One region of the Mesorhizobium sp. CA5 genome, then DNA from elsewhere that is predicted to be linked to it. Evidence: riboswitches for the same ligand, from Rfam matches in the RefSeq annotation. Region 1 holds a riboswitch; the other holds the start of a gene.
What was found. A riboswitch is a leader RNA that binds a small molecule or an ion and turns the genes downstream of it on or off. The one in region 1 is predicted to bind S-adenosylmethionine.

Region 1 (14,758 bases):
GCCGACATAAATCAGCCTCGGGTCGCGGATTTCGGCGAGCGCAGCGGCCGTCCCGTCGGTCGAACCGTCGTCGACCACAATGTGCTCGAAGCGGGTAAGTGTCTGCGCCAGAACGCTTTCCACCGCGCGCACGACCTGGCTGCGACGGTTATGGGTTGGCGTGATCACTGAGATCAGCGGAACGTCCTGGCTCGACATCGGGCTGCCACCACCGGTCGGATCTAGCGTTTGTCGGATGGGTCCGATGGCTATCTTCGTGTCCCACCTCTGATTTGCGGCCGACGCTACAAAAAAACCCCCCTTTGTGTCACGCCAGGCCGGCCGAGAAATGCCGAAATTAGCGGTTTTTCCGCAACATTGCGGTCTGATGGCAACACAACTGGCCTTCCTGTTGATTAGGCGGCCCGCCAACAGGAACCAACGGACGGTTTTGCCCTTGGCCCGGGCACCTGATCGTCATCGAATTCCCCGGCAGGCAGCATATGCGGGACTGGTACAATTCACCGGCCTATCAGGCGATCCTTTCGCTGCGCACCCAGAGCTCGCAGTCCGACGTGATCTTCGTCGACGGCGTCGAGCATCCGCACAAGGCTACGGATGTGCTTGGTTTAACGGCCGACGGCGTGCGCACTGCCTAAATTAGCTGTGCCCGGTATAATCGGGCAAGGTCTCGATCTGGTCGCGAACGATGCCGGCAGCCAGGCCGAAATGGCCGAGAAAGGCAAGGGTGTAGAATGCTAGGCCGAGCGCCAGCGAAAACGGAATCTGCCAGAAAGGCATGCCAGCCTGTGGCGCATGAGCGATCACGCGACGTGTTGTGCGCCACGACATCGTTCCCCAGCGAGAGAACGATTTGGCGATCCGCCGGGCGCGATTAGGGGCATGAAGCGCGACGAACTTCCGATCGGCATCCCTGCCAGTCACCAGAGCGCGCCAACAGAAGAAACGCAAACCGCGCGGCGGGTAGTGGTAAGCGCGCGCGTCGACATTGACGATTTTGTGGCCCTCGCGCCAAAGCTGATGCATCAACAGCGTGCAAGACACCTTGAAACCATTGTGTTCCGGAAAGGGATGACTGGAAATCCAGTCGCGCCGGAAGGCGACATTGTTGGCATTGATGGCTCGCTTCGCCGCAAATCTCTTGTCTCCACGGGCCATCGGGAAGAACCAGATCAAGGCGAAGGTTCGCGAAGAGAAATCATCGTACCAAAGATAGGTATGACCGTTGACGCAGACGGTTTCGTTATCGCGAAAGGGCGTCAGCATAGCTGCGAGCCAACCCTGCTCGGTAACCGTGTCGGAATCCGTGAAAATGACTGCGTTCCCTTCGGCTAAACGCACGCCATTGTTCTTGAGCTCGTAATACCGGCCACCTGGGCAGGCGGCGAAGATCATCTCGGCGGCTTCGCCCAACTGCGGCGCTTCGGCCTTAATGTGGCTTTGCAGGATCGAGGCGTCGGCGTCTGACCCGGCATGCGAGATGATAACCTTCGGTCGCGCAAAGCCTTTTGCGGAAACAGCGGCGATCTCGCGCGCCAGGGCCTTCAATCCCAAACCGATCTCGTCCCAGTCGACGGATCTGGCATTTTCCATTTCAATCACAATCGAATAGGTTGGATGTTCCATTGCCACCGTTCGCACCCATCTCGTAATCGCAGAAAACACAAGGTTCGACCAAAGCTACCGTCATCGCCTCAGCAAAAACACCGCCTGCTGACCAAAAAAATTCCAGAACCACCAGGGCATCGAAAGGCCGATCTTCTGGCCGTTGGCGTCGAGCGCGGTTGCCTTCTCCACGGTCGCGCCGAGTTCCTCGCACAGATTGACGAAGTCGCGGATGGTGCAGAAATGGATGTTGGGCGTGTCGTACCAGGAGTAGGGCAGGTCCTTGGTGACCGGCATCCTGCCCTTGACCAACAGCGAGAAGCGCACGCGCCAGTGGCCGAAATTGGGGAAGGAGACGATGGCGCGGTTGCCGATACGAAGCAGCTCGTCGAGCACCAGCTTCGGGTTGCGGGTCGCCTGCAGGGTCTGTGAGAGCACGACGAAGTCGAAGCCCTTGTCGGGATAGAATTCGAGGTCCTTGTCGGCATCGCCCTGGACGACGGAAAGGCCGCGCGCCACGCATTCGTTGACGCCGCGCTGCGACAGTTCCAGCCCGCGACCGTCGACCTGCTTGGTCTCCTGCAGGAGTTCCAGAAGCAGTCCGTCGCCCGAGCCGACATCGAGGACGCGCGAATTGGCCGGGATGAGATCGGTGACGACCTCGAGGTCGACACGCTGGGCGCGATTGACGCTCATGGCTTCGCCTCCTGCATAGCGCATGATTCCGGTCCGAAAAGTCGGCGACTTTTTGCGTTCGCTGACCTTCGGTTCGGGGTCATAGGCTGAGCCCCCTGGCGCGGGCGGCGGAGGCGATGAAGCCGTTGATGGCCGCGAACAGTTCCGGCTCGTCGAGCAGGAAGGCGTCGTGGCCGCGATCGGTTTCGATCTCGACGAAGGATACGGAAGCGCCCGCCGCGTTCAAGGCATGCACGATCGATCGGCTCTCCTCGGTCGGGAACAGCCAGTCGCTGGTGAAGGAGACCAGGCAAAAACGCGTCTTGGTGCCGGCGAAGGCGTCGGCGAGGCGCCCGCCGTGATCGGCGGCAAGATCGAAATAGTCCATCGCGCGGGTCAGATAGAGGTAGGAATTGGCGTCGAAGCGGTCGACGAAGGTCATGCCCTGATGGCGCAGATAGCTCTCGATCTGGAAATCGGCGTCGAAGCCGAAGGTCAGCGCCTCGCGGTCCTGCAAATTGCGGCCGAACTTGCGGTGGAGCGCGGCTTCCGAAAGGTAGGTGATATGAGCGGCCATGCGCGCGACGGCGAGCCCTTTTTCCGGCCGCTTGCCGAAATCGAGATATTTGCCGCCATGCCAGTCGGGATCGGCCATGACGGCCTGCCGGCCGACTTCATGGAAGGCGATGTTCTGCGAGGAATGGCGGGCGCCGGTGGCGATGGGCAGGACGCAGAACACGCGCTCCGAATGGCTCGCCGCCCATTCCAGAACCTGCATGCCGCCCATCGAGCCGCCAAGGACGCAAAACAGCTTCTCGATGCCGAAATGATCGACCAGCATCGTCTGCGCGCGCACCATGTCGCGTATGGTGATGATCGGCAGGTCGAGCCCGTAGGGCTTGCCGGTCGCCGGGTTTGTGGAGGCCGGACCAGTCGAGCCGAGGCAGCCGCCGACGACATTGGAGCAGATGACGAAGAAACGGTTGGTATCGATGATCCTGCCGGGCCCGATCAGCACTTCCCACCAGCCCGGCTTGCCGGTCACCGGATTGGTGTTGGCGACATGCTGGTCGCCGGTCAGCGCATGGCAGACGAGGATGGCATTGGAACGCGCGTCGTTGAGCGTGCCATAGGTCTGGTAGGCAATCTGGAAGGGCGCAAGAAAGGTGCCGGCGTCGAGCTTCAGCGGCTTGTCGGGGCCGAACCGCAGCACCGGGCTCGACGGATGGTCGGCCTCGTCGTTGGTTCTTGCAGCACGCTGAGCGGCCATGTCCGTCCTCATCCTGTCCCGCATCGGTTTCGTCCCGACGCGGTGTCCGGCCGGCAGCGGACAATAAAAAACCGGCATTGCCGTCGCAAAGCCGGTTACAGGTTGCAAACGGCCCTTTAGCGAGTTGTTTAACGTGGCTGCAAGCCGACCGGCCAAATCACCACGGAGTCTGGCAATCCTTCTAGGACCAGCGCCGCGCTTCGTCAACGGGTGGCCTCCTCGCGACCGGATACGGGTGCCAGCCGGCGGCACTCGACATTCCAGCCCGTGGCCTGTATTTCCGCTGCGGCCTTGAAGGCCTTCTCGACGGATTTGTGACATGAAGCAGGATCAGCCCCGTCCGACGCCCCGCGCGGGCATCATGGACATCGAGGCCTATGTACCGGGAAAAAGCACCGCGCCGGCCGGCGTGGCGAAAGTCTACAAGCTGTCGGCGAACGAAAATCCGCTCGGGCCCTCGCCGAAAGCGATCGAGGCCGCGCGCGAAGTGGCGGCGAAGCTCGATGTCTATCCCGACGGCTCTGCCCGCCGGCTGCGCAAGGCGATCGCCGAGGTGCATGGCCTCAACCCGGCCAACATCATCTGCTCCAACGGCTCCGACGAGATCCTGGGGCTCCTGGCGCAGACCTATCTCGCGCCGGGCGACGAGGCCGTGTTCACCGAGCACGCCTTCATGGTCTACAAAATCTATATCCAGGCGGCGGGCGCCAAGCCGGTGGCGGTGAAGGAGACCGAGGAGCGCGCCGATATCGACGCGATTTTGGCCGCAGTGACGCCGGCGACGCGGATCGTGTTCCTCGCCAATCCCAACAATCCGACGGGCACCTATGTGCCGTTCCAGGAAGTGCGCCGGCTGCACGCAGCATTGCCGAAGAACGTGCTCCTGGTGCTCGACGCGGCCTATGCCGAATATGTGCGGCGCAACGACTACGAGGCCGGCATCGAGCTCGCCGGCAGTTCCGAGAACGTGGTGATGACCCGCACCTTCTCCAAGCTCGGGCTCGGCGGCGCGCGTATCGGCTGGATGTACGGGCCGGCGCATATCGTCGATGCGATCAACCGCGTTCGCGGCCCTTTCAACGTCAACGCTACGGCGATCGAGGCCGGCATCGCCGCGATCCGCGACCGCGCCCATATCGAGCGCAGCGTGGCGCATAACGAGAAATGGCTGGCCTGGCTCAGCGCCGAGCTGACCGGGCTCGGCCTGCGCGTCACGCCGAGCGTCGGCAATTTCGTGCTGATCCATTTCCCCGACGGCGAGAAACATTCGGCGGCGGCCGCGGACGACTATCTGAGCGCGCGCGGCTACATCCTGCGCCGCGTCACCGGCTACGGCTTCCCCAATGCGCTGCGCATGAGCGTCGGCACCGAGGAAGCCAATCGCGGCGTCATCGATGCGCTGAAGACCTTCCTGAAAAGCTAGACACCATGGCATCACCGATGTTCGAGAAAATAGCGCTGGTCGGCATCGGCCTTATCGGCTCGTCGCTCGCCCGCGTCATCCGCCGCGAGGGCCTGGCGCGCCATATCGCCATAGCGACGCGCAGCGCTTCGACGCTCAAACGCGCCGAGGAGTTTGGCCTTGGCGATTCTTACAGCACCGACGCCAGCCAAGCGGTGCGTGACGCCGATCTCGTCATCGTCTCGGTTCCGGTCGGCTCGTCCGGCGAGGTCGCGGCCGAGATCGCGCCTGCGCTGAAGAAGGGCGCCATCCTCACCGATGTCGGCTCGACCAAAGCCTCCGTCATCGCGCAAATGCAGCCGCATGTGCCCGAAGGCGTGCACTTCATCCCCGGACATCCGCTGGCCGGCACGGAAAAGTCCGGACCCGATGCCGGCTTCGCCGATCTCTTCGAGAATCGCTGGTGCATCTTCACGCCGCTGCCGGGCACCGATCCCGCGGCGCTCGAGACGCTTTCGGAATTCTGGCGGCGCTGCGGCTCCAACATCGACACGATGGACCCGCAGCACCACGACATGACGCTCGCGATCGTTTCGCATCTGCCGCATATCATCGCCTACAACATCGTCGGCACGGCGGACGATCTCGAAGCGGTGACTAAGAGCGAAGTCATCAAATATTCCGCTTCCGGCTTCCGCGACTTCACCCGTCTTGCCGCCTCCGACCCGACCATGTGGCGGGACGTGTGCCTGCACAACAAGGACGCGATCCTGGAGATGCTGGCGCGTTTCTCGGAGGATCTGGCCTCACTGCAGCGGGCGATCCGCTGGGGCGACGGCGAGAAGCTGTTCGACCTCTTCACCCGCACCCGCGCAATCCGCCGTTCGATCATCGAGGCCGGCCAGGATATCGATGTGCCGGATTTTGGCCGCCAGGCGGTCGAGCACCCGGCCAAGCCTTAGGCTTTTCCCTCGTTCTCTGGCGTGGATTGACCTGTCAGCCTGGGCAGGCGCATGCGCTGGAGATTGGCCGAAACGCCCATCGCGATCGTCATCCACGGGCTGAGCAAGGAGCGAAGCGACGCGCGCAGACCCGAGCATCCATTCCGTGATTTCCGAGCGCTGTCGCGGTGCAGAATTCTGCTCCGCCGCATTCCATGGCTCAGGTCACGGAATGGATTCCAGGGTCTCCGCGACGCCGCTTCGCGGCTGCTCCGCCCTGGAATGACGAGGTTGAGCGGCTTACGCCAACCCCAGCGTTTGTGCCGATTTCGCGGAAATAGCCGAGATACTATTGCGTTCTAGCCCTGGGGTGGCGGCCAGTGCGCCGCCATCATGGCCAGCGTTTCGGCCCGATCCGGCGCGCCCAGCCGGCCGCCGAAGCGCAGGCATTTGAGCGCCGCGGCGGCGCTGGCAAAGCGCAGGGCTTCCTCCATGGGCATGGCCTCGGCGAGGCCGACGGCGAAGGCGCCGTGGAAGACGTCGCCGGCGGCGAGCGTGTCGATCGCCTTGACCTTCGGCGCCTCGACATGGCGCACGCGCCGAGTCGCGCGGTCGTGCCACCAAGTGCCGGCCGCGCCGCCGGTCACCGCGACAAAGGCATCGGTGCGCGAGGCGAGGTCGGCGCAGGCGCTTTCTGGGTCGAGCGCGTGGCCGCAGACGATACGCGCCGCCGGTTCGGAAGCGACGATGTGCGAGGCCAAGGGCAACAGCCGCTCCAGCACCTCGATCGGCGCGGTGTCGGCGTCCAGGATCGCCGGACGGCCGGTCGATCTGGCCGCGCCCAGAGCCAGCGCCGCGGCGCCCGGCCAGCGGACATCCACCAGCACGGCGTCGAAGGCGGAGAGGTCGGCGAGCGGCAGCGCCTCGGGATCGGCTTGCGCCTTTTTGTCATAGAAGGGGACGATGACGCGCTCGCCATGCGCATCCACCAGGATCGCGGCCAGCGCCGATCGCGCGCCGGGAACACGGCGGATAAGGCTGCAGTCGACGCCTTCGGCCTGAATGTCGGCGATAAGCTGGTCGCCGACCGGATCGTCGCCCGTGCTTGCCCAAAGCGAGACCTCGGCGCCAAGGCGATGTGCGGCGCAGGCGGCGCTCGTCGCCATGCCGGAAGCGATCTGGACGCCGTCGCTGGCGATGAATTTGCCTTGATGCGCGGGCAGCGTTTCGACGCGAAGGATCGTGTCGAGGGTGAAGGCGCCGACGCTGAGCAGTCTGACCGGCTGCGGCATCGTTGCGTTACTCTTCTCAGTCGGCATGATCTCACCCGAAAACCGGTCCCCACTTTTCGCTACGCTGACCTTCGGTTCGGGACCACGCTCTATTCAAGCGGCTTGACCTTGCCGAGCGGGATGAAGCCCAGCGAAGCCTTGCCCTTGACGATCTTGAGCGGCAAGGAGGGTTCCTTGCCAAGCATGGCAATGGCAGCAAAGCCCTGCTCGATCTCGTTTTTGTGTTCCGGCATGGCGCCGCCGAGGATGGCCGCCACCGCCTTGGGATCATTGAGCTTGATCGTCAGGTCCCCGTTGACCAGCCCTTCCGCGTCGACGGAGACCGGTCCGGACACGATGATGCGCGCCGTGCCCGACGACAGGTCGAGCTTAGCGATCTCGATCGACTGGCCGCGCAGGCTCTTCGGGGGCGCTGGGATCAGCGCCACGCCGTTCTTCAGCGTCACGTCGCCACTGCCGTCCAGCGCCGGCAGCACGCGTCCGTCGATGGCATCCGCGTTGATCTCCAGGTCGCCGAAGCTGCCGACATAATTGATGTCCTGGCCGGCCGGCTGCAATTGGCCGGCCGCCTTGCCGGCGCTGAACAATTGCATCGGATCCGTGTCGTCCTGCGGGTCGGTCTGAGCGTTCAGGCCTTCAGCCTGCACGGAAACGCTCCTTGGCAACGGCCACCACACTTTGACATTGGCCTGCAACCGGTCCCAGTCGATCCAGAGCGGCGGCATGCCGGGCGCCATCATCCTAAGCGGCCCGCGCAGGTCGGCGACCGGCGACAGGGGTCCGGCGATCCCGGCGACGGCGTTGAAGCTGCCGGTGGAGGCGGCGACCTTCCGGGCGTCGTCTTCATAGGCGAGGTTGTCGCAGGAAACCGTGAAGCTCATCGGGTAGCCGCTGACGGCGAGGTTGGCGCAGCCGGCGGCGATGCCTTTGCTGCCCAGTCTCGCCACCGCCTGATCTGCCTCGGTCTTGAGCCTGTCGGCGAGATAGAACCAGCCGCCGCTATAGGCGGCGAACAGCACGACAAGGAGCGCGGCAAGCCAGAACAGCCGGCGGCGAAGTTTGGGCGATCGCTCGTCACTTGACGTCATGCTGCGGCTCTCGTTAACCCGGCGAGCGGGCATTTACCAATATGCAAACAAGCGGGGGCCAGAAGAAGCACCTCGGCGGTGCGGTGTCGTTCACTCGAATGCGATCAGGCTTGGCGATATGGGCGATTTTTGGGTTTTTGGCTATGGGTCGCTGATCTGGCGGCCCGGATTTGCCCATGTCGAGACGCGCCGCGCCCGGCTTTACGGCTATCGCCGCTCGCTTTGCGTCTATTCATTCGTGCATCGCGGTACGCGCGCGCGGCCGGGCCTGGTGCTCGGCCTGGACCGGGGCGGCTCCTGCATCGGCCTCGCTTACCGTGTTCCCGGCAATCTGCGCGACGAGGTGCTTTCCTATCTACGCGAACGGGAATTGGTGACCAGCGTCTATCTCGAACGCATTCTCGATGTCCGGCTCGGTGGCGGAGGCGCGGTCGAGGCGGTCGCCTACACCGTCGACCGCCAGCATGAGCAGTATGCCGGCGCGCTCGACGCCGATCATGCGGCCAGGATCGTTCGCGGCGCGGTCGGCCAATCCGGGCGAAACGAGGACTATCTCTTGAGCACACTTGAGCATCTCGAGGCGCTCGGCATCCGCGATCACTGGCTGGAGGAGGTGGGCCGTCGGGTCGCGTCTTCGTGAAGCGCATTTTCGGCGAAATAATTTCGCCTCCAATGCTCTATCTCTTTGTTTTTACGCAATTCCAGACGCAAAACCGCGACGCACTTTTGCTGGAATTGCTCTGGTCCGATCAAAAAACAAAACCATGCCTTTGACCTCGCCCGGCCGCGACCTAGCTTAGCGGCATCCCATCCTTGGGCTTCAGGCCCGTTCCAGCATCACGGAGATCAGTCTTGCAGAAACGCCGTCTCGGTCGCACCGACCTTTCCATCGCGCCGCTGGTCCTGGGCGGCAACGTCTTCGGCTGGACCGCTGATGAGAAGACCTCCTTCGACCTGCTCGACCGGTTCATCGCTGCCGGCTTTAACGCCATCGATACGGCCGATGCCTATTCGCGCTGGGTTCCCGGCAACAAGGGCGGCGAATCGGAAACGATCATCGGCAACTGGATGAAGAGCCGCGGCAACCGCGATCAGGTCATCGTCATCACCAAGGTTGGTTCGGACATGGGCCAGGGCAAGCGCGACCTCTCCGCTGCCTATATCGAAAAGGCGGTCGACGCTTCACTGAAGCGGCTGCAAACCGATATCATCGACCTCTATCTGTCGCACTGGCCGGATCCGGCCACGCCTTACGAGGAAACGCTCGGTGCCTATCAGCGGCTGCTCGAAAAGGGCAAGATCCGCTATCCCGGCTGCTCCAATCTCGATGCCGGCCAGCTGCGAGCCGCGCTCGACGTCGCGAGCCTGCGCAGCCTGCCACGTTACGAGGTGCTGCAGCCAGAATACAATTTGTACGACCGCTCGTCGCTCGACGGACCGCTGCTCGACCTCTGTAAGGCAGAGGATATCGGCGTCATCACCTATTTCAGCCTCGCTAAGGGATTCCTGAGCGGCAAATACCGCAGCAAGGCCGATCTCGGCCAGAGCGCGCGCGGCGAAGACGTCGCCGAATATCTCAACGAGCGTGGCATGCGCATCCTTTCCGCGCTCGACGCCGTGGCCGAGCGCCATTCGGCCAAGCAGGCGGAAGTGGCGCTGGCCTGGATCATCGCGCGGCCGGGCGTCACTGCGCCGATCGCCAGCGCCACCACGCCGGCCCAGATGGACAGCCTGATCCGCGCCGCGTCGCTCAAGCTTTCGGCGGACGACGTCGCGGCATTGGACCGGGCCAGCGCCTGACAGCGCACTGCGCACGATCGTCCAAGACGGTCATGACAAAACCTGCATAAGTCCTGTCGCATAGCGGCGGCAGGAGGGTTCGGCATGGCCGATGGCATCTTGAACGAGGCGCAAACCTGGCAGCAAGTGCTGGCGCTGGTCCTGGCGGCGACGGTCGTCATGGGCAGCCCGGGACCGGCGACGATCAGCGTGACCGCCGTCGGCGCGGCTTTCGGTCTGCGTCCTTCCCTGGGTTACACCTCTGGCGTGGTGCTCGGCACGATCGCCGTGCTTCTGGCGGTGGCGGGCGGGATTTTCGGCATGCTGACCTCGGTGCCGGGAGTGGCGCCGGTGCTGGCGGTCGCCTCGGCAGGCTACATCCTTTATCTCGCCTTCAAAATAGCGACAGCGCCTCCATTGGCGGAGCGCGGGAGCACGGGGACGAAGCCCGATTTTCTCGGCGGCTTCATGCTCGCCGTCGCCAATCCAAAAGCCTATGTGGCGATCGCAGCGGTTTTCGCCGGCGCCGCATCGCAGGCCGATGCGCTGGGCGTCTCCACCAGGCTGCTGGTGCTTGCCGCGATGATCGTCGCCATCCACGTCGTGTGGCTGCTTGCCGGAACGGCGTTCGCACGCGTCCTGCGCCTTCCGCTGGCCTCGCGGATCATCAACCTGGTGTTTGCCGCCACGCTGGTGCTGACGACTCTGCTGGCGGTGCTGCGGTAGCCGATCAGGTCTTCGCGGTTACGCCGAGTTCCGCCAGCCGCTTCACCGCCGTCGGCGGCATCGGCGGCGGGTTCGGCGCCTGCGCCGCTTCGATAAGCATCTGGTCGCAGGCCGCCTCGGTCTCGCCGATCAGCCGCTGCATGAATTCCTCCTTCTGGAGGCCCGGCGGGATCGGCGGCAGGAAGCGGGCCTTGATGGTGCCGGGATAGCGCAGGAACTTGCGGCGCGGCCAGTAGAGACCGGCAACATGGGCAACCGGCACGACGGGAACGCCGAGCTGCGTGTAAAGCTCGACGATACCGTATTTGTAAGACGGCTCGGCGCCCGGCGGGCGACGGGTGCCTTCGGGATAAATGATGAGCTGGCGCGGATTGCGGTTCATCTCCTCCCTGGTGGCGACGACGACCGCCTTCAGCGCTTTCGAACGGTTGCCTCGGTCGACCGGGATCATGCGCATCTTCAAGATGTACCAGCCGAAAAAGGGGATCCAGGTCAGTTCGCGCTTCAGGATGTAGAGCGCGTCATCGAGATAGGGGAAGAAGGCGATCGCGTCCCAGAAGGATTGATGCTTCGGCGCCAGGATGAAGGAGCCATCGGGCAGGTTCTCGACACCCGTGATCTCGCTCTTCGTCGCGGCGATCTTGTCATAGAGCCACATCGAGGTGCGCGACCAGAATTTCGGCACGAACCAGGCGCGGTGGCGCGGCGACAGGAAATAGAAAGGCGTCCAGAAGATCATCTGGACGATCAGGCTGAGATAGAAGACGAAGTTGAACGCCAGCGAGCGGATGATGAGCATGCAAGGGGCCCGTGAGGAAGTGTGCGTTGGTTACACCAAGCGGCGGCAAAAAGGAAACGCCGCCATTGTCGAATGGTGCCGCTAGAGTGACCGAGCCAGCCGTTCCTTGAGACGCGGCGCGGCGAAATCGAGGAAGGCGCGCAGCTTTACCGGTAGCCGGCCCTGGCCGGCATGGACGAGGCTCACCGGCCAGGGCGGCGGTTCGAAGGCCTGCAGCACCAGCCGCAGCGCGCCGGCGCGCACCGCGGCATCCGCCTGGTAGGAGAGCACTTTCGTCAGGCCGAGCCCGGCAATCGCGGCATCAATGGCCGCTTCGGCGGTGTTGACTTGCAGGCGCGAGCGAACAGGGATTGTCGTTTCCGTCTTGCCGGTTCCGAAGCTCCATGCCGCGGGAGCGGCGAGACCTTCGAAGGTGACACAGTCGTGGCCGGCAAGGTCTTGCGGGGTCGTCGGCGTGCCATGCAAGGCGAGATAGGCGGGGCTTGCGCAGACGATACGGCGGATCGAGCCGACGCGGATCGCAACCATCGCCGAATCCGGCAGCTCGCCGATGCGCAGGGCGAGATCGATATGCTCCTCGACCAGTTGGGTGATCCGGTCCGACAGGGTCAAGTGGACATCCACTCGCGGGTAGACGGCGAGAAAGTCGGCGATCACCGGCAGCACATGCAGGCGGCCGAACACGACCGGCGCCGTGATGACCAGCTCGCCGGTTGGGCTCGAATATTCGCCGGCAGCATCGCGCTCGGCCTCGCCCACCTCGTCGAGGATGCGACGGCAGGCGGCAAGATAGGACTGGCCGGCATCGGTCAGCGTCAGGCGCCGCGTCGAGCGGTTGAGCAGACGCGTCCCCAAATGCTTCTCCAGTTCGGAAAGCTTGCGGCTCACCGTCGGCAGCGGCACGCCGGCGCGCTTGGCTGCAGCGGAAAGGCTGCCGGCCTCCACCGTGGCAACGAACAGGGACATAGCGTTGAGGCGGTCCATTATTCTTCCGAAATATGGAAAGATAGATTGCAAACATGCTCTCTACATCCGGTTTTCGGAAGAGCCTAACTGATGTGCGATCCTGTCCGCGGAGCGCCAGCATGAATGAATTCACCAGCGACGTTGCCTTCACGCCTACCGTCAAGGCCATCCAGTCCCGCAAGGGGTCGCGCAATTCCTATGCGCGTGTAGAGCAGCACGGCGGCTGGCGGGCAACGATCGCTCCGGATCTTGCCGCCTTCATCGAAGCACAGACCAGCGTGTTCCTGGCGACGGCCAACGCCGAAGGCCAGCCCTACATCCAGCATCGCGGTGGGCCGGCCGGTTTCCTCAAGGTGCTGGACGAGCACATGATCGGCTTTGCGGACTTTTCCGGCAATCGGCAGTTCATCACCCAGGGCAATCTCGAGGACAATGACCAGGCCTTCCTGTTCCTGATCGACTATATGCTCCGGCAGCGCATCAAGATCTGGGGCAGGGCGCGCGTCGTCGAGAATGACCCGGAGCTGACGGCGAAGCTGATGCCCGCGGACTACAAGGCGCGGCCGGAGCAGGCGATCCTGTTCACGGTCTCCGCCTGGGATGCCAATTGCCCGCAGCACATCCCGCAGCGCTTCGAGGCGGCGGATGTCGCGGCCGCACTTGCCGAGCGCGACCGGCGCATCGCCGGCCTGGAGCAGGAGATTGCGCGCCTGCGCGGCGGCTGACGTTTAATTCTTCACCACGGTCGAGGCCTCCGCCAGTGTGACGCCCTCGGGCGTCGTGCGCAGCGGCAGGAAGCCGCGCGCCAGAGACAGCACATATTTGCTGTATTCGGTGAGCAGCACACGCAGGGCCTCCGGCTTGGTCAGCCAGCTGCCGTTGCCGAGATTGGTATTGACCACCGGATAGGGCTCCAGGCGCGCGCCATGCAGCAGCCGGCCCATCTCAAGCAGGCTGCGCGGCATGTGGTAATTGTTGGTGACGATGATGATGCTGCCATAGGCGTGGTTTTCCACCCATTTGGCGCTTTCCTCGGCATTGCCGATGGTGTCGAGCGCGGCGCGGTCGATATCGACGCAACAGGAAAAGAGCTGCTTGTCGCCGCCCATCGCCGCCTGCAGCTGGCGCTTGGTTGCCGACGGATGGACGCCGCTGATCAGCAGCCGTTCGCCCTTGCCGGAGGCCAACAGGTCCATCGCCGCGTCGAGCCGCGACTGCCCGCCGGTGAGCACGATGATGGCGTCGGCCCTGGCCGGATTGGCCGGAGTCGTCATATGGCTGACCTTGTCGGCAAACCAGCCGAAGCCGCCGGCAAAAAGCACCAGCGCGGCCAGAACCACGAAACCGCAGACGCGCAAGGCGAGCCGCAGGCGACCAAGCCCGGCGGGGACCGCGCTGCGCATACGCATCGCCGGCATCCGTCCAGCCGTCTCGATCGAATCCCGCGCTTCCATCATCCCCAGGTTAATCCTGAAAGCCTCTAATGGTTAACTCCGAAATGCGGCCGTTGATAGGTGAGACGGCGCACATTGCGTTACGGCAGGTATCCCGCGTGTGATCATTGTCTTGTTTGTTTATAGCGCTTTGCGCCGGTTTCCGGATTGATCTCATGGGTCAGCCCGCATCCGGCTGGCGAACGTCGATGTCGCTGAGATAGGCGACGACGGTCGCATGCGAGGTGGCCGCGGTCAGCGCGCCGATCACCAGCACCATCAGACCGACGCCGAAATAGCCGGCTGAGCCGATGGCGAAATTGCCGAACAAAGCGGTTGCCTGGTCGGCCTGGGGCGTCGCCATGTTGCGCGACGACCACCAGGAAAAGACGATGAAGACGGCGATCGCCAGGGCGCCGCCGGCGGCCGCGCCCTTCATGCCGGTGACCAGGAAATGCCAGCGGAATTCGCGCGCGATGAAGCGCGCCTCGGCGCCGACGAAATGCAGCACCTCGATGATGTGGCCGTTGCCGGCCATGGCGCCGCGCGTGGCGAACACCACCGTCAGCACGGTTGCCGACAGCATCAGCACCAGAACGGCAATGCCGATCGTCACGGTCGTGCGCGCCATGGCGACCAGCCGGTCGACCCAGGTGCGGTGATCGTCGAGTGCCGCGGTCGGTATTTTCGGCGTGATGGCGGCGCGCATGGCGGCAAAATCGGGCGGGCTGGCCTCGTCGATGGTGACGATGATGAGGCGCGGCACCGGCAGCTCGTCAATG
Region 2 (14,758 bases), on a different contig from region 1:
GCCGTCGAATGGCGCGGCAACGCCATGACCATCCGCACCAAGGCGATGACCGAGCTGGAGGAGCTCGCCTAGAGCAATTCCAGGAAAGTGTGAAAACGGTTTTCCGTCCGGAATTGCGGCTCTGGAAGGCTCGGGCCGCGGCGTTCTCAGCCTTCTATTTTGCTGCCTTCAGCGCCTGTTCCACGTCTTCCAGCAGATCGTCGCTGTCCTCCAGGCCAACGGAGAGCCTCAGCGTGCCTGGCCCGATGCCGAGCTCGGCGCGGGCCTCGTCGCTCAGGTTCTTGTGCGTCGTCGTCGCCGGATGGGTGATCAGGCTCTTGGCGTCACCGAGATTGTTCGAGATCAGCACGATGTCGAGCGCGTTCTGGAAGGCAAAGGCCGCCTGCTTGCCGCCTTTGACGTCGAGGCAGATCAGCGTCGAGCCTCCCGACATCTGCTTCTTGACGATATCCGCTTGCGGATGATCGGCGCGGCCCGGATAGATGACGCGGGCGATCTCCGGCCGCTCGGCCAGGAAATCGGCGATCTTGCCGGCGCTCTCCGTCTGCTGGCGCACGCGCAGCGGCAGCGTCTCCAGGCCTTTGAGCAGCGTCCAGGCGTTGAAGGGCGACAGGCTCGGGCCGGTGTGGCGGAAATAGTCGTGAAGGTTCTCGTCGATCCACTTCTTGTCAGACAGGATGACGCCGCCCAGGCAGCGGCCCTGGCCGTCTATGTGCTTGGTCGCCGAATAGACGACGATATGGGCGCCGAGCAGCAGAGGCTTCTGCTGCAGCGGCGTGGCGAAGACATTGTCGACGATCAGCCTGGCGCCGATCGAATTGGCGAGCCTGGCGACGGCCGCGATATCGACCACCTCCAGCGTCGGGTTGGTCGGGCTTTCCAGGAAGAACAGCTTGGTGTTCGGCCTTGTCGCCTTTTCCCAATTGGCGATGTCGGTGCCGTCGACCAGCGTCGCCTCGATGCCGTAGCGCGGCGCCAGCGTCTCGACCACCCAGCGGCAGGAGCCGAACAGGGCGCGTGCCGCCACGATATGATCTCCGGCCTTGGCGCTGCAGAGCAGCGCGGCGGTTACTGCAGCCATGCCGGAAGCGGTGGCGCGGGCATCCTCGGCGCCTTCGAGCGCGCACATGCGCTTTTCGAACATGTCGACGGTCGGGTTAGCGTAGCGCGAATAGATGAAGCCCGGCTCTTCGCCCTTGAAGCGGGCTTCCGCCGCTTGCGCCGTCTCGTAGACATAGCCTTGGGTGAGATACATCGCCTCGGATGTCTCGCCGAAACCGGAACGCAGCGTTCCGCCATGCACGAGTGCCGTCTGAGGTTTCAAGTTGCGCTTCTTGGTGCTCATAGCCCTGCTTTCAGACACAAAAAAACCGGCCGCGAAGTCGCAACCGGTCCATATAGCCTTGCGGCTCGACGGTCCTTTAGCGACTTGTTTAACGTGGCTGCAAGCCGACCGGCCAAATCACCACGGGATAACGACCCTTTAGACCCGCGCCGCGCTTGCGTCAATTGCCGGCTTCATTAAGAGGTTTGTACCAGCCGGGCGGCAAGAGCCTGCTTAGATCCTCGCCCGGCCTTGTGAACGGAGCCAGCCTTTGCGGCAAACAGGCATTCTTCCGGATCAGGACATCGCAGCGCTGTTCGAGGCGAAGGCGCTGAAGTCGCCGCGCGCGCTGGACGCCGACCAGATCCAGCCGGCCAGCCTCGATCTAAGGCTCGGCGACAAGGCGTTTCGCGTGCGTGCCTCGTTCCTGCCGGGTCCGGATCATCGGGTCGTCGACAAGCTCGAGCGGCTGAAGCTGCACGAGATCAGCCTTGCCGAGGGCGCGGTGCTGGAAACCGGCTGCGTCTATATCGTGCCGCTGCTCGAGAGCCTGGCGCTGCCGGCGAATGTATCCGCCTCGGCCAATCCGAAGAGCTCGACCGGCCGTCTCGACATATTCACGCGCGTCATGACCGATCGCGGCCATGAGTTCGACAAGATTGCCGCCGGCTACCGCGGGCCGCTCTATCTCGAGGTCAGCCCGCGCACCTTCCCGATCGTCGTGCGCGCCGGCTCGCGGCTGTCGCAGATCCGCTTCCGCACCGGCAACGCGGTGCTCTCGGAGAATGAGCTGCGCGAACTTCACCGCGCCGAGATGCTGGTCGCCACCGAGCCGCCCAATATTTCAGGCGGCGGCATCGCGCTCTCCATCGATCTCGACGGCGACAAAGACGGCCTTGTCGGCTACCGCGGCAAGCACCACACCGGACTGGTCGACGTCGACAAGCGCGCCGCCCAGGATGTCGTCGATTTCTGGGAGCCGATCTACAAGAGCGGCGCCGGCGAACTGGTGCTCGATCCGGACGAATTCTATATCTTGGTCAGCCGAGAAGCCGTGCACGTGCCGCCGCTCTATGCCGCCGAGATGACACCCTTCGATCCGCTGGTCGGCGAGTTCCGCGTCCACTATGCCGGCTTCTTCGATCCGGGCTTCGGCCACTCCGCCGCCGGCGGCAGCGGCAGCCGCGCGGTGCTTGAAGTGCGCAGCCACGAGGTGCCTTTTATCCTCGACCACGGCCAGATCGTCGGCCGTCTCGTCTACGAGCATATGCTGAAACGCCCGCAGGCGCTTTACGGCACCGAACTCGGCTCGAACTATCAGGCGCAGGGCCTGAAGCTCTCCAAGCATTTTCGGGCAGCGCGGTGAGGTCCAAGTGGGGAGATGTCCGGAAGGACAGAGGGCACAAACGGATGCCGCCCTATCCTTCGTCATTCTAGGGCGGAGCAAGGAGCGAAGCGACGCGCGCAGACCCTAGAATCCATGCCATGACATTGGCCGTGGAATGCGGCAGTCCAGAATAGCCGCCGAAGGCTGCCCCATCAAAGCCTGGGATCAAACACCTAGAATGACGAAGGAAGACGGCTGCGAAACACCCCTCTGGCCATTCCTACAGCGCCTTCACCGCCACCTTGACCGGCTTCTCGATCTCCAGCGGATTGCGCAGCGGCAGGCCGAAATCCGGCGCCTCGATCTCGAACATATCGCCGGCCTCGGTCCTGATGCCATCGGCGAAGGAGAGCGTCGCGGTGCCGAACATATGCACATGCACGTCGCCCGGCTGGCGGAAGGCCGAATATTTGAAATGGTGGTGCTCGAGATTGGCGATGGTGTGCGACATGTTCGCTTCGCCCGACAGGAACGGCTTTTCCCAGAGCAGCTTGCCGTCGCGCCAGATGCGCGATGCGCCACGGATGTCGGCCGGCAGCTCGCCGATCAGGATTTCGGGGCCAAACGAAGCGTTGCGCAGCTTGGAATGGGCGAGGAACAGATAGTTCACCCGTTCGGTGACGTGGTCGGAGAACTCGTTCGACAGCGTGAAGCCGACGCGGAACGGCGCGCCGTCATCGCCGATGACATAGATGCCGGCGATCTCCGGCTCCTCGCCGCCATCCTGCGCGAAGGCCGGCGACATCAGCGGCGCGCCGGGGGCCACCGCCATCGTGCCGTTGCCCTTGTAGAACCATTCCGGCTGCACGCCGACCTGTCCATTGGCCGGCTTGCCGCCTTCGAGGCCCATGCGGAACATCTTCATGGAATCGGTGAGTTCCGCCTCGCCGCCCTCGCTGAGCTTCTTGTGCATGGAATCGCGCGTCGCCGCGGAACCGAGATGCGTCAGCCCCGTGCCGGTGAGGTGCAGATGCGCCGGGTCCGGATGGTTGATCGGCGAGACCAGCCTGCCCCTCTTATAGGCGGCATCGAGATCGACCGTCTCGCCATAGCCCTTGCGCTCGATCAATGCCTCGAGGCCCGTGCCTGTCCGCGCGGCCTCCATCGCCAGCGAATAGACGCTGCGCGCGCCGTTGATGACCCTGGTCTTGCCGCCGCCATTGCGGGCGACGACGCGGATCGTCTCGGCGTCGTCGAGGATCTGGGAGATCAGCATGTTTGAACCCTCTCTCATCTTGCCTGGCTGCCCGCGGGCAAACCTTGACCGGCGCGGCGCGGAGAAATCCGTGCCACGGTTGAAATTCTTCGTCCGGATTGCGCTCGCGAGCCCGGTCCTTGCCTGGACTTCTTGACGCCGACGGGTTGCCGGCAGCTTCGCGATCTGAAACCCGTATGCCTCCTTAAGTCCGCTTCAGGTCTTCAGGCCTTGTTCTTGTTGTAGACGTCGAAGATGACGGCGCCGAGCAGCACCAGGCCTTTCACCACCTGCTGCCAGTCGACATTGACGCCCATGATCGACATGCCGTTGTTCATCACGCCCATGATGAAGCCGCCGACGACGGCGCCGATCACCTGTCCGACGCCGCCCATTGCCGAGGCGCCGCCGATGAAGACGGCCGCGATGACGTCGAGCTCGCTGCCGAGACCGGCAGCCGGCACGGCCTGGCCGAGGCGCGCCGCGATGATCAGGCCGCCCAGTGCCGAGAGCACGCCCATGTTGATGAAGACCAGCAGGGTCAGCCTTTCGGTGTTGATGCCCGAAAGCTGCGCGGCCTTGGCGTTGCCGCCCATGGCGTAGATGCGGCGGCCGATGGTCATGCGCTTGGTGACGAAGACGAACAGCGAGATCAGCACGCCCATCACCAGCAGCACGACCGGCAGGCCCCTATAGCTGGCGAACTGGAAGACCAGGAACAGCGCCAGCGCGCTGCCGACCAGCGTCTTGACGACGAACAGCGGGAAGGGCTCCGCCTCATAGCCGTGACGCTCGCGCTTGCGCCGCGTCCTGAAGCCGAAATAGGCGTAGGCGAGCACCGCGATGAGACCGAGCACGACCGTCGTCATGTGCAGCGTCAGTCCGCTGCCGACGATCGTCTTGCCGGCGGCATTGACCGTCGGCGGGATCAGCGTCAGCGGGCCGATCACGTCCGGAATGAAGCCGGAACTCAGCGCCTTGAAGCTGTCCGGCAGCGGACCGACCGAGGAGCCACCGCCGAGCAGCGCCTGGCAGATGCCGCGGAAGATCAGCATGCCCGCCAACGTCACGATGAAGCTCGGTATCTTGTGATAGGCGATCCAGTAGCCTTGCGCAGCGCCGATGAGCGCCCCGACGATCAGGCACACGATCGAGACCACCAGCGGATTCGAGAACATCCCAAGCGGCCAGATCACCATCATCATCGCCGCCAGCGCGCCGATGAAGCCGGCGACCGATCCGACGCTGAGGTCGATATAGCCAGCGACGATCACCAACAGCATGCCAAGCGCCATCACGATGATGAACGAGTTCTGCTGCACCAGATTGCTGAGGTTCACCGGTTTGAACAGCGTTCCCGACGTCGTGTACTGGAAGAACAGCATGATGACGATCAGCGCGATGATCAGGCCGTATTCGCGCAGGTTCGTCGTCAGCGCCGAGACGGCGACGCGCGGACCCTGCTGCTTGACGTCCTCGGCGAGCCCGCTTTGCGGCGCGGGAGCGCTTTCTGTGCTCATGATGCTTTTCCTTCTCCGCGAACGATGGCGCGCATGATTTTTTCCTGGCTTGCGTCGCTTGCAGCCATTTCGCCGACTATACGCCCTTCGTTCATCACATAGATACGGTCGGAGATACCGAGCAGTTCGGGCATTTCCGACGAGATGACGATGATCGCTTTGCCCTCGGCGGCAAGGCGCGCGATGATCGTATAGATTTCGTACTTCGCGCCGACGTCAATGCCGCGGGTCGGCTCGTCGAGGATCAAAACCTCCGGATCGGCGAACAGCCATTTCGACAGCACGACTTTCTGCTGGTTGCCGCCCGAGAGGTTGCCGGTCAGCTGGTAGACGCTGGAGGCGCGGATGTTGGTCTTCTTGCGGTAGTCATTGGCGACGCTCATCTCGCGCATGTCGTCGATGACGCCGCGGCTGGAAACGCCGGAGAGGTTGGCCAAAGTCACGTTGTGCTTGATGTGGTCGATGAGGTTGAGGCCGTAGGTCTTGCGGTCTTCGGTGACATAGGCGATGCCGCTCGCCACCGCCTTGCTCACCGATGAGAGGTCGATAGGCTTGCCGTGCAGCGACACCTCTCCGGTGATGTGCCGGCCGTAGGAGCGTCCGAAAAGGCTCATCGCGAATTCGGTCCGGCCGGCGCCCATCAGCCCGGCGATACCGACAACCTCGCCCTTGCGCACATTGAGGTTGATGTTCTTGATCACCTGCCGCTCGGCATGGATCGGGTGGTAAACCGACCAGTCCTTTACCTCGAAGATGACGTCGCCGATCTTCGGCTCGCGCGGCGGGTAGCGGTCGTCGAGCGAGCGGCCGACCATCGAGGTGATGATGCGGTCTTCCGAGATGTCCTTCCTCGGCAAGGTCTCGATGGTGCGCCCGTCGCGGATCACCGTCACCTTGTCGGCGACGCGGTTCACCTCGTTGAGCTTGTGCGAGATCAGGATCGAGGTCATGCCCTGGCGCTTGAACTCGAGCAGAAGGTCGAGCAGCGCCTGGCTGTCCTTCTCGCTGAGCGAGGCCGTCGGCTCGTCGAGGATAAGGAGCTTCACTTCCTTGCTCAGCGCCTTGGCGATCTCGACCAGCTGCTGCTTGCCGACGCCGATATTGGTGATGAGCGTCTTGGGGTCTTCCTTGAGCCCGACCTTCTTGAGAAGGGCGCCGGTACGCGTCTCGTTGGCGTCCCAGTCGATGACGCCGTAGGTGGCGTGCTCGTTGCCAAGGAAGATGTTTTCCGTGATCGACAGCATCGGCACCAGGGCAAGCTCCTGGTGGATGATGACGATGCCGATATGCTCGCTGTCGTGAATGCCTTTGAAATTGCATTCCTGGCCGCGGAAGATGATCTGGCCCTCATAGGTGCCGGATGGATAGACGCCCGACAGCACCTTCATCAGTGTCGACTTGCCGGCGCCGTTCTCGCCGACGACGGCGTGGATCTCACCTTCCTCGACGCTGAGATTGACGTTCGACAACGCCTTCACGCCGGGGAACGTCTTGGTGATGTCGCGCATCTCCAAAATCGTCGAGGCCATCAGGATCTGCTCCCTGGCGCAGGCCTTCCACTCGCGGAAAGCGTCTTGCGCGAAATCAACATGCCACAGTTTCGCTCATGCCTTGGCGGCATATGGCGCTGCGGTAGCCGGCAAAAACAATACCGGGGTCGCTTGCGAACGAAAAGGGGCCCTGCAGTCGCGCAGGACCCCTTCCTTTGAGACCGGATTACTTCAGCTCTTCAGCCTTGATGTAGCCGGAGTCGACGACCAGTTCCTTGTAGTTCGACTTGTCGACCTCATGCGGCGTCAACAGGATCGAGGGAACGACCTTGACGTCGTTGTTGTAGGTCTTGGTGTCGAGGCCGTCCGGCTTGCCGCCGGAGAGCACCTTGTCGACCAGCTGCACGGTGGCCTTGGCCAGCTCGCGGGTGTCCTTGAACACGGTCGAGTACTGCTCGCCCGAGATGATCAGCTTGACCGAGGCGGTCTCGGCGTCCTGGCCGGTCACGATCGGCCAAGGCTGGGCTTCCGTGCCGTAGCCGACGGCGCGCAGCGAGGCGGTGATGCCGCGCGACAGGCCGTCATAGGGAGACAGAACGCCGTCGACGCGGCTGCCGTCCGAGTAGTTGGCCGAGAGCAGGTTGTCCATGCGCGCCTGGGCGGTGGCGGCAAGCCAACGCAGGGTGCCGACCTTGTCCATGCCCATCTGGCCGGACTTGATCTTGATCGAGCCGTCGTCGATCAGCGGCTGCAGGACCGACATGGCGCCGTTGTAGAAGAAGAAGGCGTTGTTGTCGTCCGGCGAGCCACCGAACAGCTCCACGTTCCACGGCTTGGTGTTCGGGAAGCGCTCCTTGAGGCCCTTGACCAGCGAGTTCGCCTGGATCACGCCGACGCCGAAATTGTCGAAGGTGGTGTAGTAGTCGACATTCGGGGTCTTCTTGATCAGGCGGTCATAGGCGATGGTGACGACGCCGGCATCATTGGCCTTCTGCAGCGCGTCGGCCATGGTGGTGCCGTCGATCGAAGCGATGATCAGCGCCTTCGGGCCTTTGGTGATTTCGTTTTCCAGCTGGCTGAGCTGGTTCGGGATGTCGTCCTGCGCATATTGCAGGTCGACGGTGTAGCCGAGCGCTTCGAGCTGGGACTTGACGGCGTCGCCGTCGTTGATCCAGCGCTGCGAGGTCTTGGTCGGCATCAGCACGCCGACGAGACCCTTGTCGGCGGCGTGCGCCGAATAGGTCGTGGCGGCAATGCCAAGGGCCGCGATGGCGGCCAGCGTCTTGATGATCTTCACGATTACTCTCCCTGGTTGATGGACGCGACACCTCGGGGCTTCGCGGGCCGCGCAGTCGAGCAGGTGCGCTGGCGCGCCACTGTCGGCTTTATCGATCTCCGGTATCCTCCCAATCGGCCCCGCGGCGCAGTTTTCAATCGATACGATTTCACTCGTCGCCGACCCCTGCGCATCGGAACGCGCGGAGGGTGGGTCGCTTTGACATAACTGTCAAATGCGATCTTTGCTGGTTGCTATATCGATACTGATATGGCTTAAACGATCGATAGAAACCCGCACAGGAGACGGAAAACCATGGCGGCGTTGCGCGATCCCAATGCGATTTCAGGTGGTTACGAGAAATTGCCGGGAGATGGCGAGACGCTGCTGCGCAGCGGCCTCAGTCTTCGCCACATGCGCATGATTGCCGCCTTGGACGATCACGGGCGGGTGAGCGCCGCCGCCCAGGTCATGAACATCTCCCAGCCGGCCGCCTCGCGCATGATCGCCGAGATGGAAGCGGTGCTCGACGTGAAGTTGTGCGAGCGGCTGCCGCGCGGCGTGACGTTGACTCCTTACGGCCAGGCGCTCGCCCGGCGCGCCCGCTCCATCCTGCTCGAGATGCGGGAGGCCGATCGTGAGATTTCCGAGCTCAAGGCCGGCAAGGGCGGCTCCGTATTCCTCGGCGCGGTCACGGCGCCGGCGATCGAGCTGGCCGTGCCGGCGATCCGTGAGATCCGCCGCATCTATCCGCGCATCGAGATCACAATGCAGGTCGAGACCTCGAACGTGCTGGCCCGCGAGCTGATCGCCTCGCGCCACGACTTCATCATCGCCCGCATCCCGGACGATCTCAATCCGCGGCTCTTCGAATCGCGCGTCATCGGCGTCGAGAAGGCCTGCCTCATCGTGCGCCGCGGCCACCCGCTTGCGAGCGGCAAGATGGTGCGGCTGGAAGATACCGCGGCCTATGACTGGGTGTTCCAGTCCGGGGGCTCGCCATTGCGCCAGGCGATGGAAAGCAACTTTTTGAATCGCGACATTCCGCTGCCCGACCGCATCCTCAACACCTCTTCGCTGCTGCTCACCTTGGTGATGGTGGCGCAGTCGGACGCCATCGCGCCGGTCTCGATCCAGGTCGCCAAGTTCATCCAGGGCGGCGATGGGCTGGCCGGCGCCATCGATGTCGTGCAGACCGAGTTCGACATCGAGGTCCGGCCCTACAGTCTGATCACGGTCAGGAACCGCGCGCTCTCGCCCGCCGCCAAGATGCTGCACGACTTCATTTTGCGCGAGGTGGGCTGATGGAACGAGAATGCTACTTGCACGTTCAAACCGATCGGTCGCTCCCTGGAGCCCGTTGCGGGTGAGGAAGGGCTGCCGTGCCCAACAGCTCGGGAGGTTTTTATGGAACGTCGGTTGTTTCTCACCGGAATGCTTGGCGTTGTGGGGGCGGCAGCGCTTGCAAGCCTGGCCGGACCCAGCAAGGCCGTTGCCGGTATTCCCGCCGGCAACGGAATTCTGGATGAATTGGACAAGCCGGATCCGGCCATCTACGAGGAGGATGACCAGGCCGATCTGCTGCAGCCAGCCCAGTACTACCGCCGTCGGTATTACCGTGATCGGTACTACCGCCGCCGCCGGCGCCACGTTTGGAGAAGGGTCTGCCGGCGCTACTGGCGCCATGGCCGGCGTCATGTCCGCTGCTGGCGCCGCCGCGTCTGGATCGGCTTCAGGCTCTAGCGCATGATCATCTAGGTCGATAGCGACCATGTATCCGGGCTGCCGGGTGAATCGCTGACTGGGGTCTTGCATGGATGTGCAAGACCCCAACGCTCGCTTTACAAACAGCCGAATTAGCCCTCGCGCAAGCTGCCCGGCCTAAGGTCGACCCGATGCAATTCCCCCGCAATGCCCGGCAGCCGGCATGAATCGGACGCGCAATTTGGCCCCTTGGTGAGGTCTCACTCAAATCCCTGCGGTGCAAGCTGGAGCGGGTAGCGGGAATCGAACCCGCGCGTTCAGCTTGGGAAGCTGACAAGCTACCATTACATCATACCCGCGTCGGCCACCTCGTTATCATGATGGCAGGGCGTCAAGCAATCGGCAAAGCGGAACCGCGGCTCCATTGCTTGATGCCTTTCCGCGGAATGCGTATCTCTGATATCGCCCCGCCCGAATCGGGCGGCTCGAACCGGAGAATGGCCTTGTCCGCACTGACGCGCTTTCTCGGCGACACGCCGCTCAGGGTATTCCTGAAGCTGCTCGTGGTTTCCTTCCTCGTCGGCCTCGTCATGCATGCCTTCGGCTGGTCGCCGATGGACGTCTTTTACGGCATCCGCCAGTTCTTCGTCGATCTGTGGAATCTCGGCTTCCACGCCATCGACCGCTTCCTGGGCTACATCCTGCTCGGCGCCGCGATCGTCGTGCCGGTGTTCATCCTGCTCAGGATCGCCAGCTACAGGAAATAGCTCGGCGCGGCCTCACGCATATCGCGACGCCACCTCGAACAGGACGGCGTGGCGCGCGGCCAGCGCCGGCACGTCGGTCGAGTAGCCGCCGCCGATGACGCCGCACAGCGGCACGCCCTGCTTGCGGAAATGGCCGATGACCATGTCCTCGCGGGCGGCGATACCGTCGTCGGTGAGCGCCAGCCGGCCGAGCCTGTCCTCGGCATGGATATCCACGCCGGCATTGTAGAAAACGATGTCCCAGCGCCTTTGCCCGGAGAGTTCCGGCAGGATGGCGGCGAGCCGTTCGAGATAGGCGTCGTCGCCTGTCCCGTCCGGCAAGGCGACGTCGACGTCGGAGGCGATCTTGCGCACCGGGTAGTTGCGCTCGCCATGCATGGAAAAGGTGAAGGCGCGAGGCTCGTCCTTGAGAATGTCGGCCGTGCCGTCGCCCTGATGCACGTCGAGATCGACGACCAGCACGTTTTCGACGGCGCCTTCGGCCAGCAGCGCCAGCGCGGCGACGGCGACATCGTTGAAGGTGCAAAAGCCCGCGCCTTGCGCGCGCCTGGCATGATGGCTGCCGCCTGCCGCATTGCAGGCAATGCCATGTTTAAGCGCCAGCCTGGCGGCCAGCACCGTGCCCGCGGTGGCGAGCTGTGCCCTCAATGACACGCGCGGACCGATCGGAAAGCCGATCTCGCGCTCTATTTTCGCCGGTACCTGACAGGCGATCACCTGATCGACATAGTCGGCCGCGTGCGCCAGCTTCAGGCGTGCGGCCGGCGCCGGTTCCGGCATCGAAAGCGCGCCGTGCACGGCTAGACCGCGTAAGCGCAAAGCCTCCATCAACAGCGGATATTTGCTCATCGGAAAGCGATGGTTGACGGCGAAGCCTGCGTCATAGTCGGGGTGATGGACGATCTGCAGTGGCATGAATTGGTGGCTGCGCCAGGTTTGCAATTCGGTTGGCAGCCCGGCGGATATGGTTGCGTGATGCCGGCAAACTGGGGCACATCGGGTCCTCGATCAAGCCGCAAATCGGACAGGCAGCAATCCTTGGACGCGACTCAAGCCAACGCCAGGTCTTTCGTCGTCACCAACCGCTCGGTGCTGGCGATCGCCGTGCCGATGACGCTTGCCTATCTGACGACGCCGCTGCTCGGCATTGTCGACACGGCGGTGGTCGGCCAGTTCGGCGACGCGGCCCTGCTCGGCGGCCTGGCGGCGGGATCGCTGGTCTTCGACGTCGTCTTCACCAGCTTCAACTTCCTGCGCTCCGGCACCACCGGCCTCGTCGCCCAGGCCTTCGGGCGCGGCGATGCGCTGGAGGAGCAGGCGGTGCTATGGCGCGCCGTGCTGATCGCGGTCATCGCCGGCGTCATACTTGCCGCCCTTGCGCCGCTCTTTGCCGTCGCCGGCCAATGGTTCATGGGCGCCGAGCCGCGCGTTAGCGAAGCGATGTCGGTCTACATCCGCATCAGGCTGCTCGCCGCGCCCTTCTCGCTGATCAACTACGCCATACTGGGCTACGTGCTGGGGCGAGGCGAGGGCGGGCTCGGGCTGATGCTGCAGGCGGTGCTCAACGGCATCAACATCGCGCTCTGCTTCCTGCTCGGTCTCGAGCTCGGCTGGGGCGTTGCCGGCGTCGCCTGGGCGACCGTCACCGGCGAGTTCCTGGCCATGCTGCTTGGCCTTGCCATCGTGCTCAACCGTTTCCGCAAGCTGGAGCGGCCGTCGCGCCGGCGTATCCTCGATTTGCCGGCGTACCGGCGCATGCTGTCGCTCAACCGCGACATCATGATCCGCTCCTTCTCGCTGCTTGCCGCCTTCGCGCTGTTCACCAGGCAGGGCGCGCAGTTCGGCACGGTGACGCTCGCCGCCAACGCCGTGCTGATGAATTTCTTCCTCATCGCCGGCTATTTCCTCGACGGCTTCGCCACCGCCGCCGAGCAGCTTGCCGGCCGAGCCATCGGCGCGCATGCGCCCGCCCCGTTCCGGCAGGCAGTCCGGCTGACGCTGATCTGGGGCTTTGGCCTCGCCGGTATCGCCACACTCATCCTGCTGACCGCCGGCGCCAGTCTGGTGGCGCTGGTGACGACCTCGATGGATGTTCGCGCGGTCGCCGACACCTATCTTCCCTGGGCCGCCTTCACGGCGCTGAGTGGTGTGCTCGCCTTCCAAATGGACGGCGTCTTCATCGGCGCCACCTGGTCGCGCGACATGCGCAACATGATGCTGTTGTCGTTCCTCATCTTCAGCGCTGCGCTCATCACCCTGGCGCCGGCATTCGGCAACAGCGGCCTGTGGGCATCGCTGCATGTTTTCCTGCTGGTGCGCGGCTTGAGCCTGCTGACGGTGCTCAGGCTCAGAGTGAGGACAGCTTTCAGCTGATTGGTTTCGAAGCCCAGCGCTCGCAAGCCGAGTCGCGCAGATCCCGGATCGAGCCAAGCCGCTCACGCTCCACGTATCGCGCCATGCCGGCAATGATGCGCCCGGGCAGCGCCGGCCCGGCATAGATCATGCCGGTGTAGAGCTGGACCAGATCCGCCCCGGCGCGGATCTTCTCCAGCGCCGTTTCGGTGGAGTCCACCCCGCCCACGCCGATGAGGGCAATGCTTGGGCCGAGCAGCTTGCGCATACGGGCGAGAACCGCGGTCGAACGCTCGAACAATGGTTTCCCTGAAAGACCGCCGGTTTCATTCGCCACGCCGCCGCTTCGCAATCCTGTCCTTGCAAGCGTCGTGTTGGAGACGATGACGCCGTCGATCTTCTTCTCGGCGACTTCGGCGGCGATGTCTTCGAGCTCCGCCTCGACGAGGTCCGGCGCGATCTTGAGGAAAATCGGCGGCTGCGCGGGGGCCGCGGCACGGGCGGCCATCACCCGTGACAAGAGCTCGCCGAGCTGCTCGCGCGCCTGCATGTTGCGCAGGCCCGGCGTGTTGGGCGAGGAGATATTGACCGTCAGATAACTTGTATGGGGCGCGAAGCGGGCGACGCCGCGCTTATAATCGGCGATGCGATCGGCGCTGTCCTTGTTGGCGCCGATGTTGACGCCGACGATGCCCGGCCGCCCCTTGCGCGCGGCAAGACGCTTTTCGGCGGCCGCATGGCCCTCATTGTTGAAGCCCAGCCGGTTGATCACCGCCTCGTCCGCCGTCAGCCGGAAGATGCGCGGCTTCGGATTGCCGGCTTGCGGCAGCGGCGTGATGGTGCCGACCTCGGCGAAGCCGAAGCCAAGCCCAAGCAGCGCGTCCGGCACTTCGGCGTTCTTGTCGTAGCCGGCGGCCATGCCGAGCGGGTTGGGGAAATCGAGGCCGCAAAGGCTGACCTTCAGCCGCGCGTCATGCTTCAGGCGCCGCGGCGCCGTCGCGCCGACCGGCAGCCCGCAGCGCAGCGCCGCGATCGACAGGCCGTGCGCGGTTTCCGGATCGAAGGAGAAAAGCAGCTTTTGGCCGATCCGGTCGAGCACGCTCATTCGCCCTCCAGCGTCGGGAATTCGTGGCCTCCCGCGCCGAGCGGCAACGGCTTTACCCAGAGAACCGCATCAAGGTCGAGCTCGGCGTAGAGATGCGGGAACAGGGCGCCGCCGCGCGAGACCTCGTATTTCAGCGCATCAGCCAGCCTTGCCGCGTCGATCGCGATCAGCAGCAGGTCCGTCTGCCCCGCGAAATGCTTGGCCGCCGTCTCGCGAACCTGGCCGGCGGTGGAGAAATGGATGAAGCCATCGGCGATGTCGATCGGCGCGCCGGCGAAGCGCCCGTTCCTCTCGGCTTCGCGCCAAAGCGCCTCGGGCGCGATCTTGTAGATAATCTGAGACATTGTCGCGCTATAATCCGAACCGAAGGTGCGGGGAAGGCTCGAAGCTCGACTCTTCCCCATTTCCGGCGCAAACCTGTGATAGCCCGCCTTCACTGGCTCATGGAGGAACAACATGCGTCTGCAGCACATCGTGATCCCCGCGGCGCTTTGCTCGCTGGTTGCCGCGTCCGCCTATTCCGAGGAAACCGATCACTACCGTTTGGAGAAGTCGGCCAACGGCTATGTCCGCATGGACACAAGGACCGGCGCCATGTCTGTCTGCGAGGAGCGCTCGGGCCAGCTCGTCTGCAAGAT

Region 2: linked by a shared signal. The riboswitch ahead of LB529_RS19060 (O-succinylhomoserine sulfhydrylase) and the one ahead of metX (homoserine O-acetyltransferase MetX) in region 1 are both predicted to bind S-adenosylmethionine.

What each region holds. Positions count from the first base shown of each region.
Region 1 is NZ_JAIUHJ010000010.1:80,026-94,783, reverse strand. Features, by position in the region: gene LB529_RS15160 (glycosyltransferase family 2 protein) at 1-198, opposite strand, end outside; partial or broken gene LB529_RS15155 (DUF1330 domain-containing protein) at 438-638, shown strand; gene LB529_RS15150 (glycosyltransferase) at 640-1,626, opposite strand; gene metW (methionine biosynthesis protein MetW) at 1,687-2,301, opposite strand; gene metX (homoserine O-acetyltransferase MetX) at 2,381-3,550, opposite strand; SAM riboswitch at 3,647-3,724, opposite strand; gene hisC (histidinol-phosphate transaminase) at 3,870-4,973, shown strand; gene LB529_RS15130 (prephenate/arogenate dehydrogenase family protein) at 4,979-5,914, shown strand; gene LB529_RS15125 (sugar kinase) at 6,253-7,185, opposite strand; gene LB529_RS15120 (DUF2125 domain-containing protein) at 7,275-8,273, opposite strand; gene LB529_RS15115 (gamma-glutamylcyclotransferase) at 8,392-8,913, shown strand; gene LB529_RS15110 (aldo/keto reductase) at 9,126-10,073, shown strand; gene LB529_RS15105 (LysE family translocator) at 10,158-10,778, shown strand; gene LB529_RS15100 (lysophospholipid acyltransferase family protein) at 10,783-11,577, opposite strand; gene LB529_RS15095 (LysR family transcriptional regulator) at 11,659-12,561, opposite strand; gene LB529_RS15090 (pyridoxamine 5'-phosphate oxidase family protein) at 12,663-13,268, shown strand; gene LB529_RS15085 (YdcF family protein) at 13,272-13,946, opposite strand; gene LB529_RS15080 (cell division protein FtsX) at 14,158-14,758, opposite strand, start outside.
Region 2 is NZ_JAIUHJ010000014.1:90,254-105,011, forward strand. Features, by position in the region: gene LB529_RS19055 (ceramide glucosyltransferase) at 1-72, shown strand, start outside; gene LB529_RS19060 (O-succinylhomoserine sulfhydrylase) at 155-1,345, opposite strand; SAM riboswitch at 1,402-1,479, opposite strand; gene LB529_RS19065 (2'-deoxycytidine 5'-triphosphate deaminase) at 1,596-2,690, shown strand; gene araD1 (AraD1 family protein) at 2,932-3,927, opposite strand; gene mmsB (multiple monosaccharide ABC transporter permease) at 4,131-5,426, opposite strand; gene mmsA (multiple monosaccharide ABC transporter ATP-binding protein) at 5,423-6,955, opposite strand; gene chvE (multiple monosaccharide ABC transporter substrate-binding protein) at 7,143-8,213, opposite strand; gene LB529_RS19090 (LysR family transcriptional regulator) at 8,508-9,497, shown strand; gene LB529_RS19095 (protamine-2 (modular protein)) at 9,600-9,935, shown strand; tRNA gene LB529_RS19100 (tRNA-Gly) at 10,182-10,255, opposite strand; gene LB529_RS19105 (DUF6460 domain-containing protein) at 10,394-10,663, shown strand; gene LB529_RS19110 (histone deacetylase) at 10,676-11,578, opposite strand; gene LB529_RS19115 (MATE family efflux transporter) at 11,702-13,036, shown strand; gene LB529_RS19120 (quinone-dependent dihydroorotate dehydrogenase) at 13,029-14,120, opposite strand; gene LB529_RS19125 (DUF952 domain-containing protein) at 14,117-14,464, opposite strand; gene LB529_RS19130 (hypothetical protein) at 14,577-14,758, shown strand, end outside.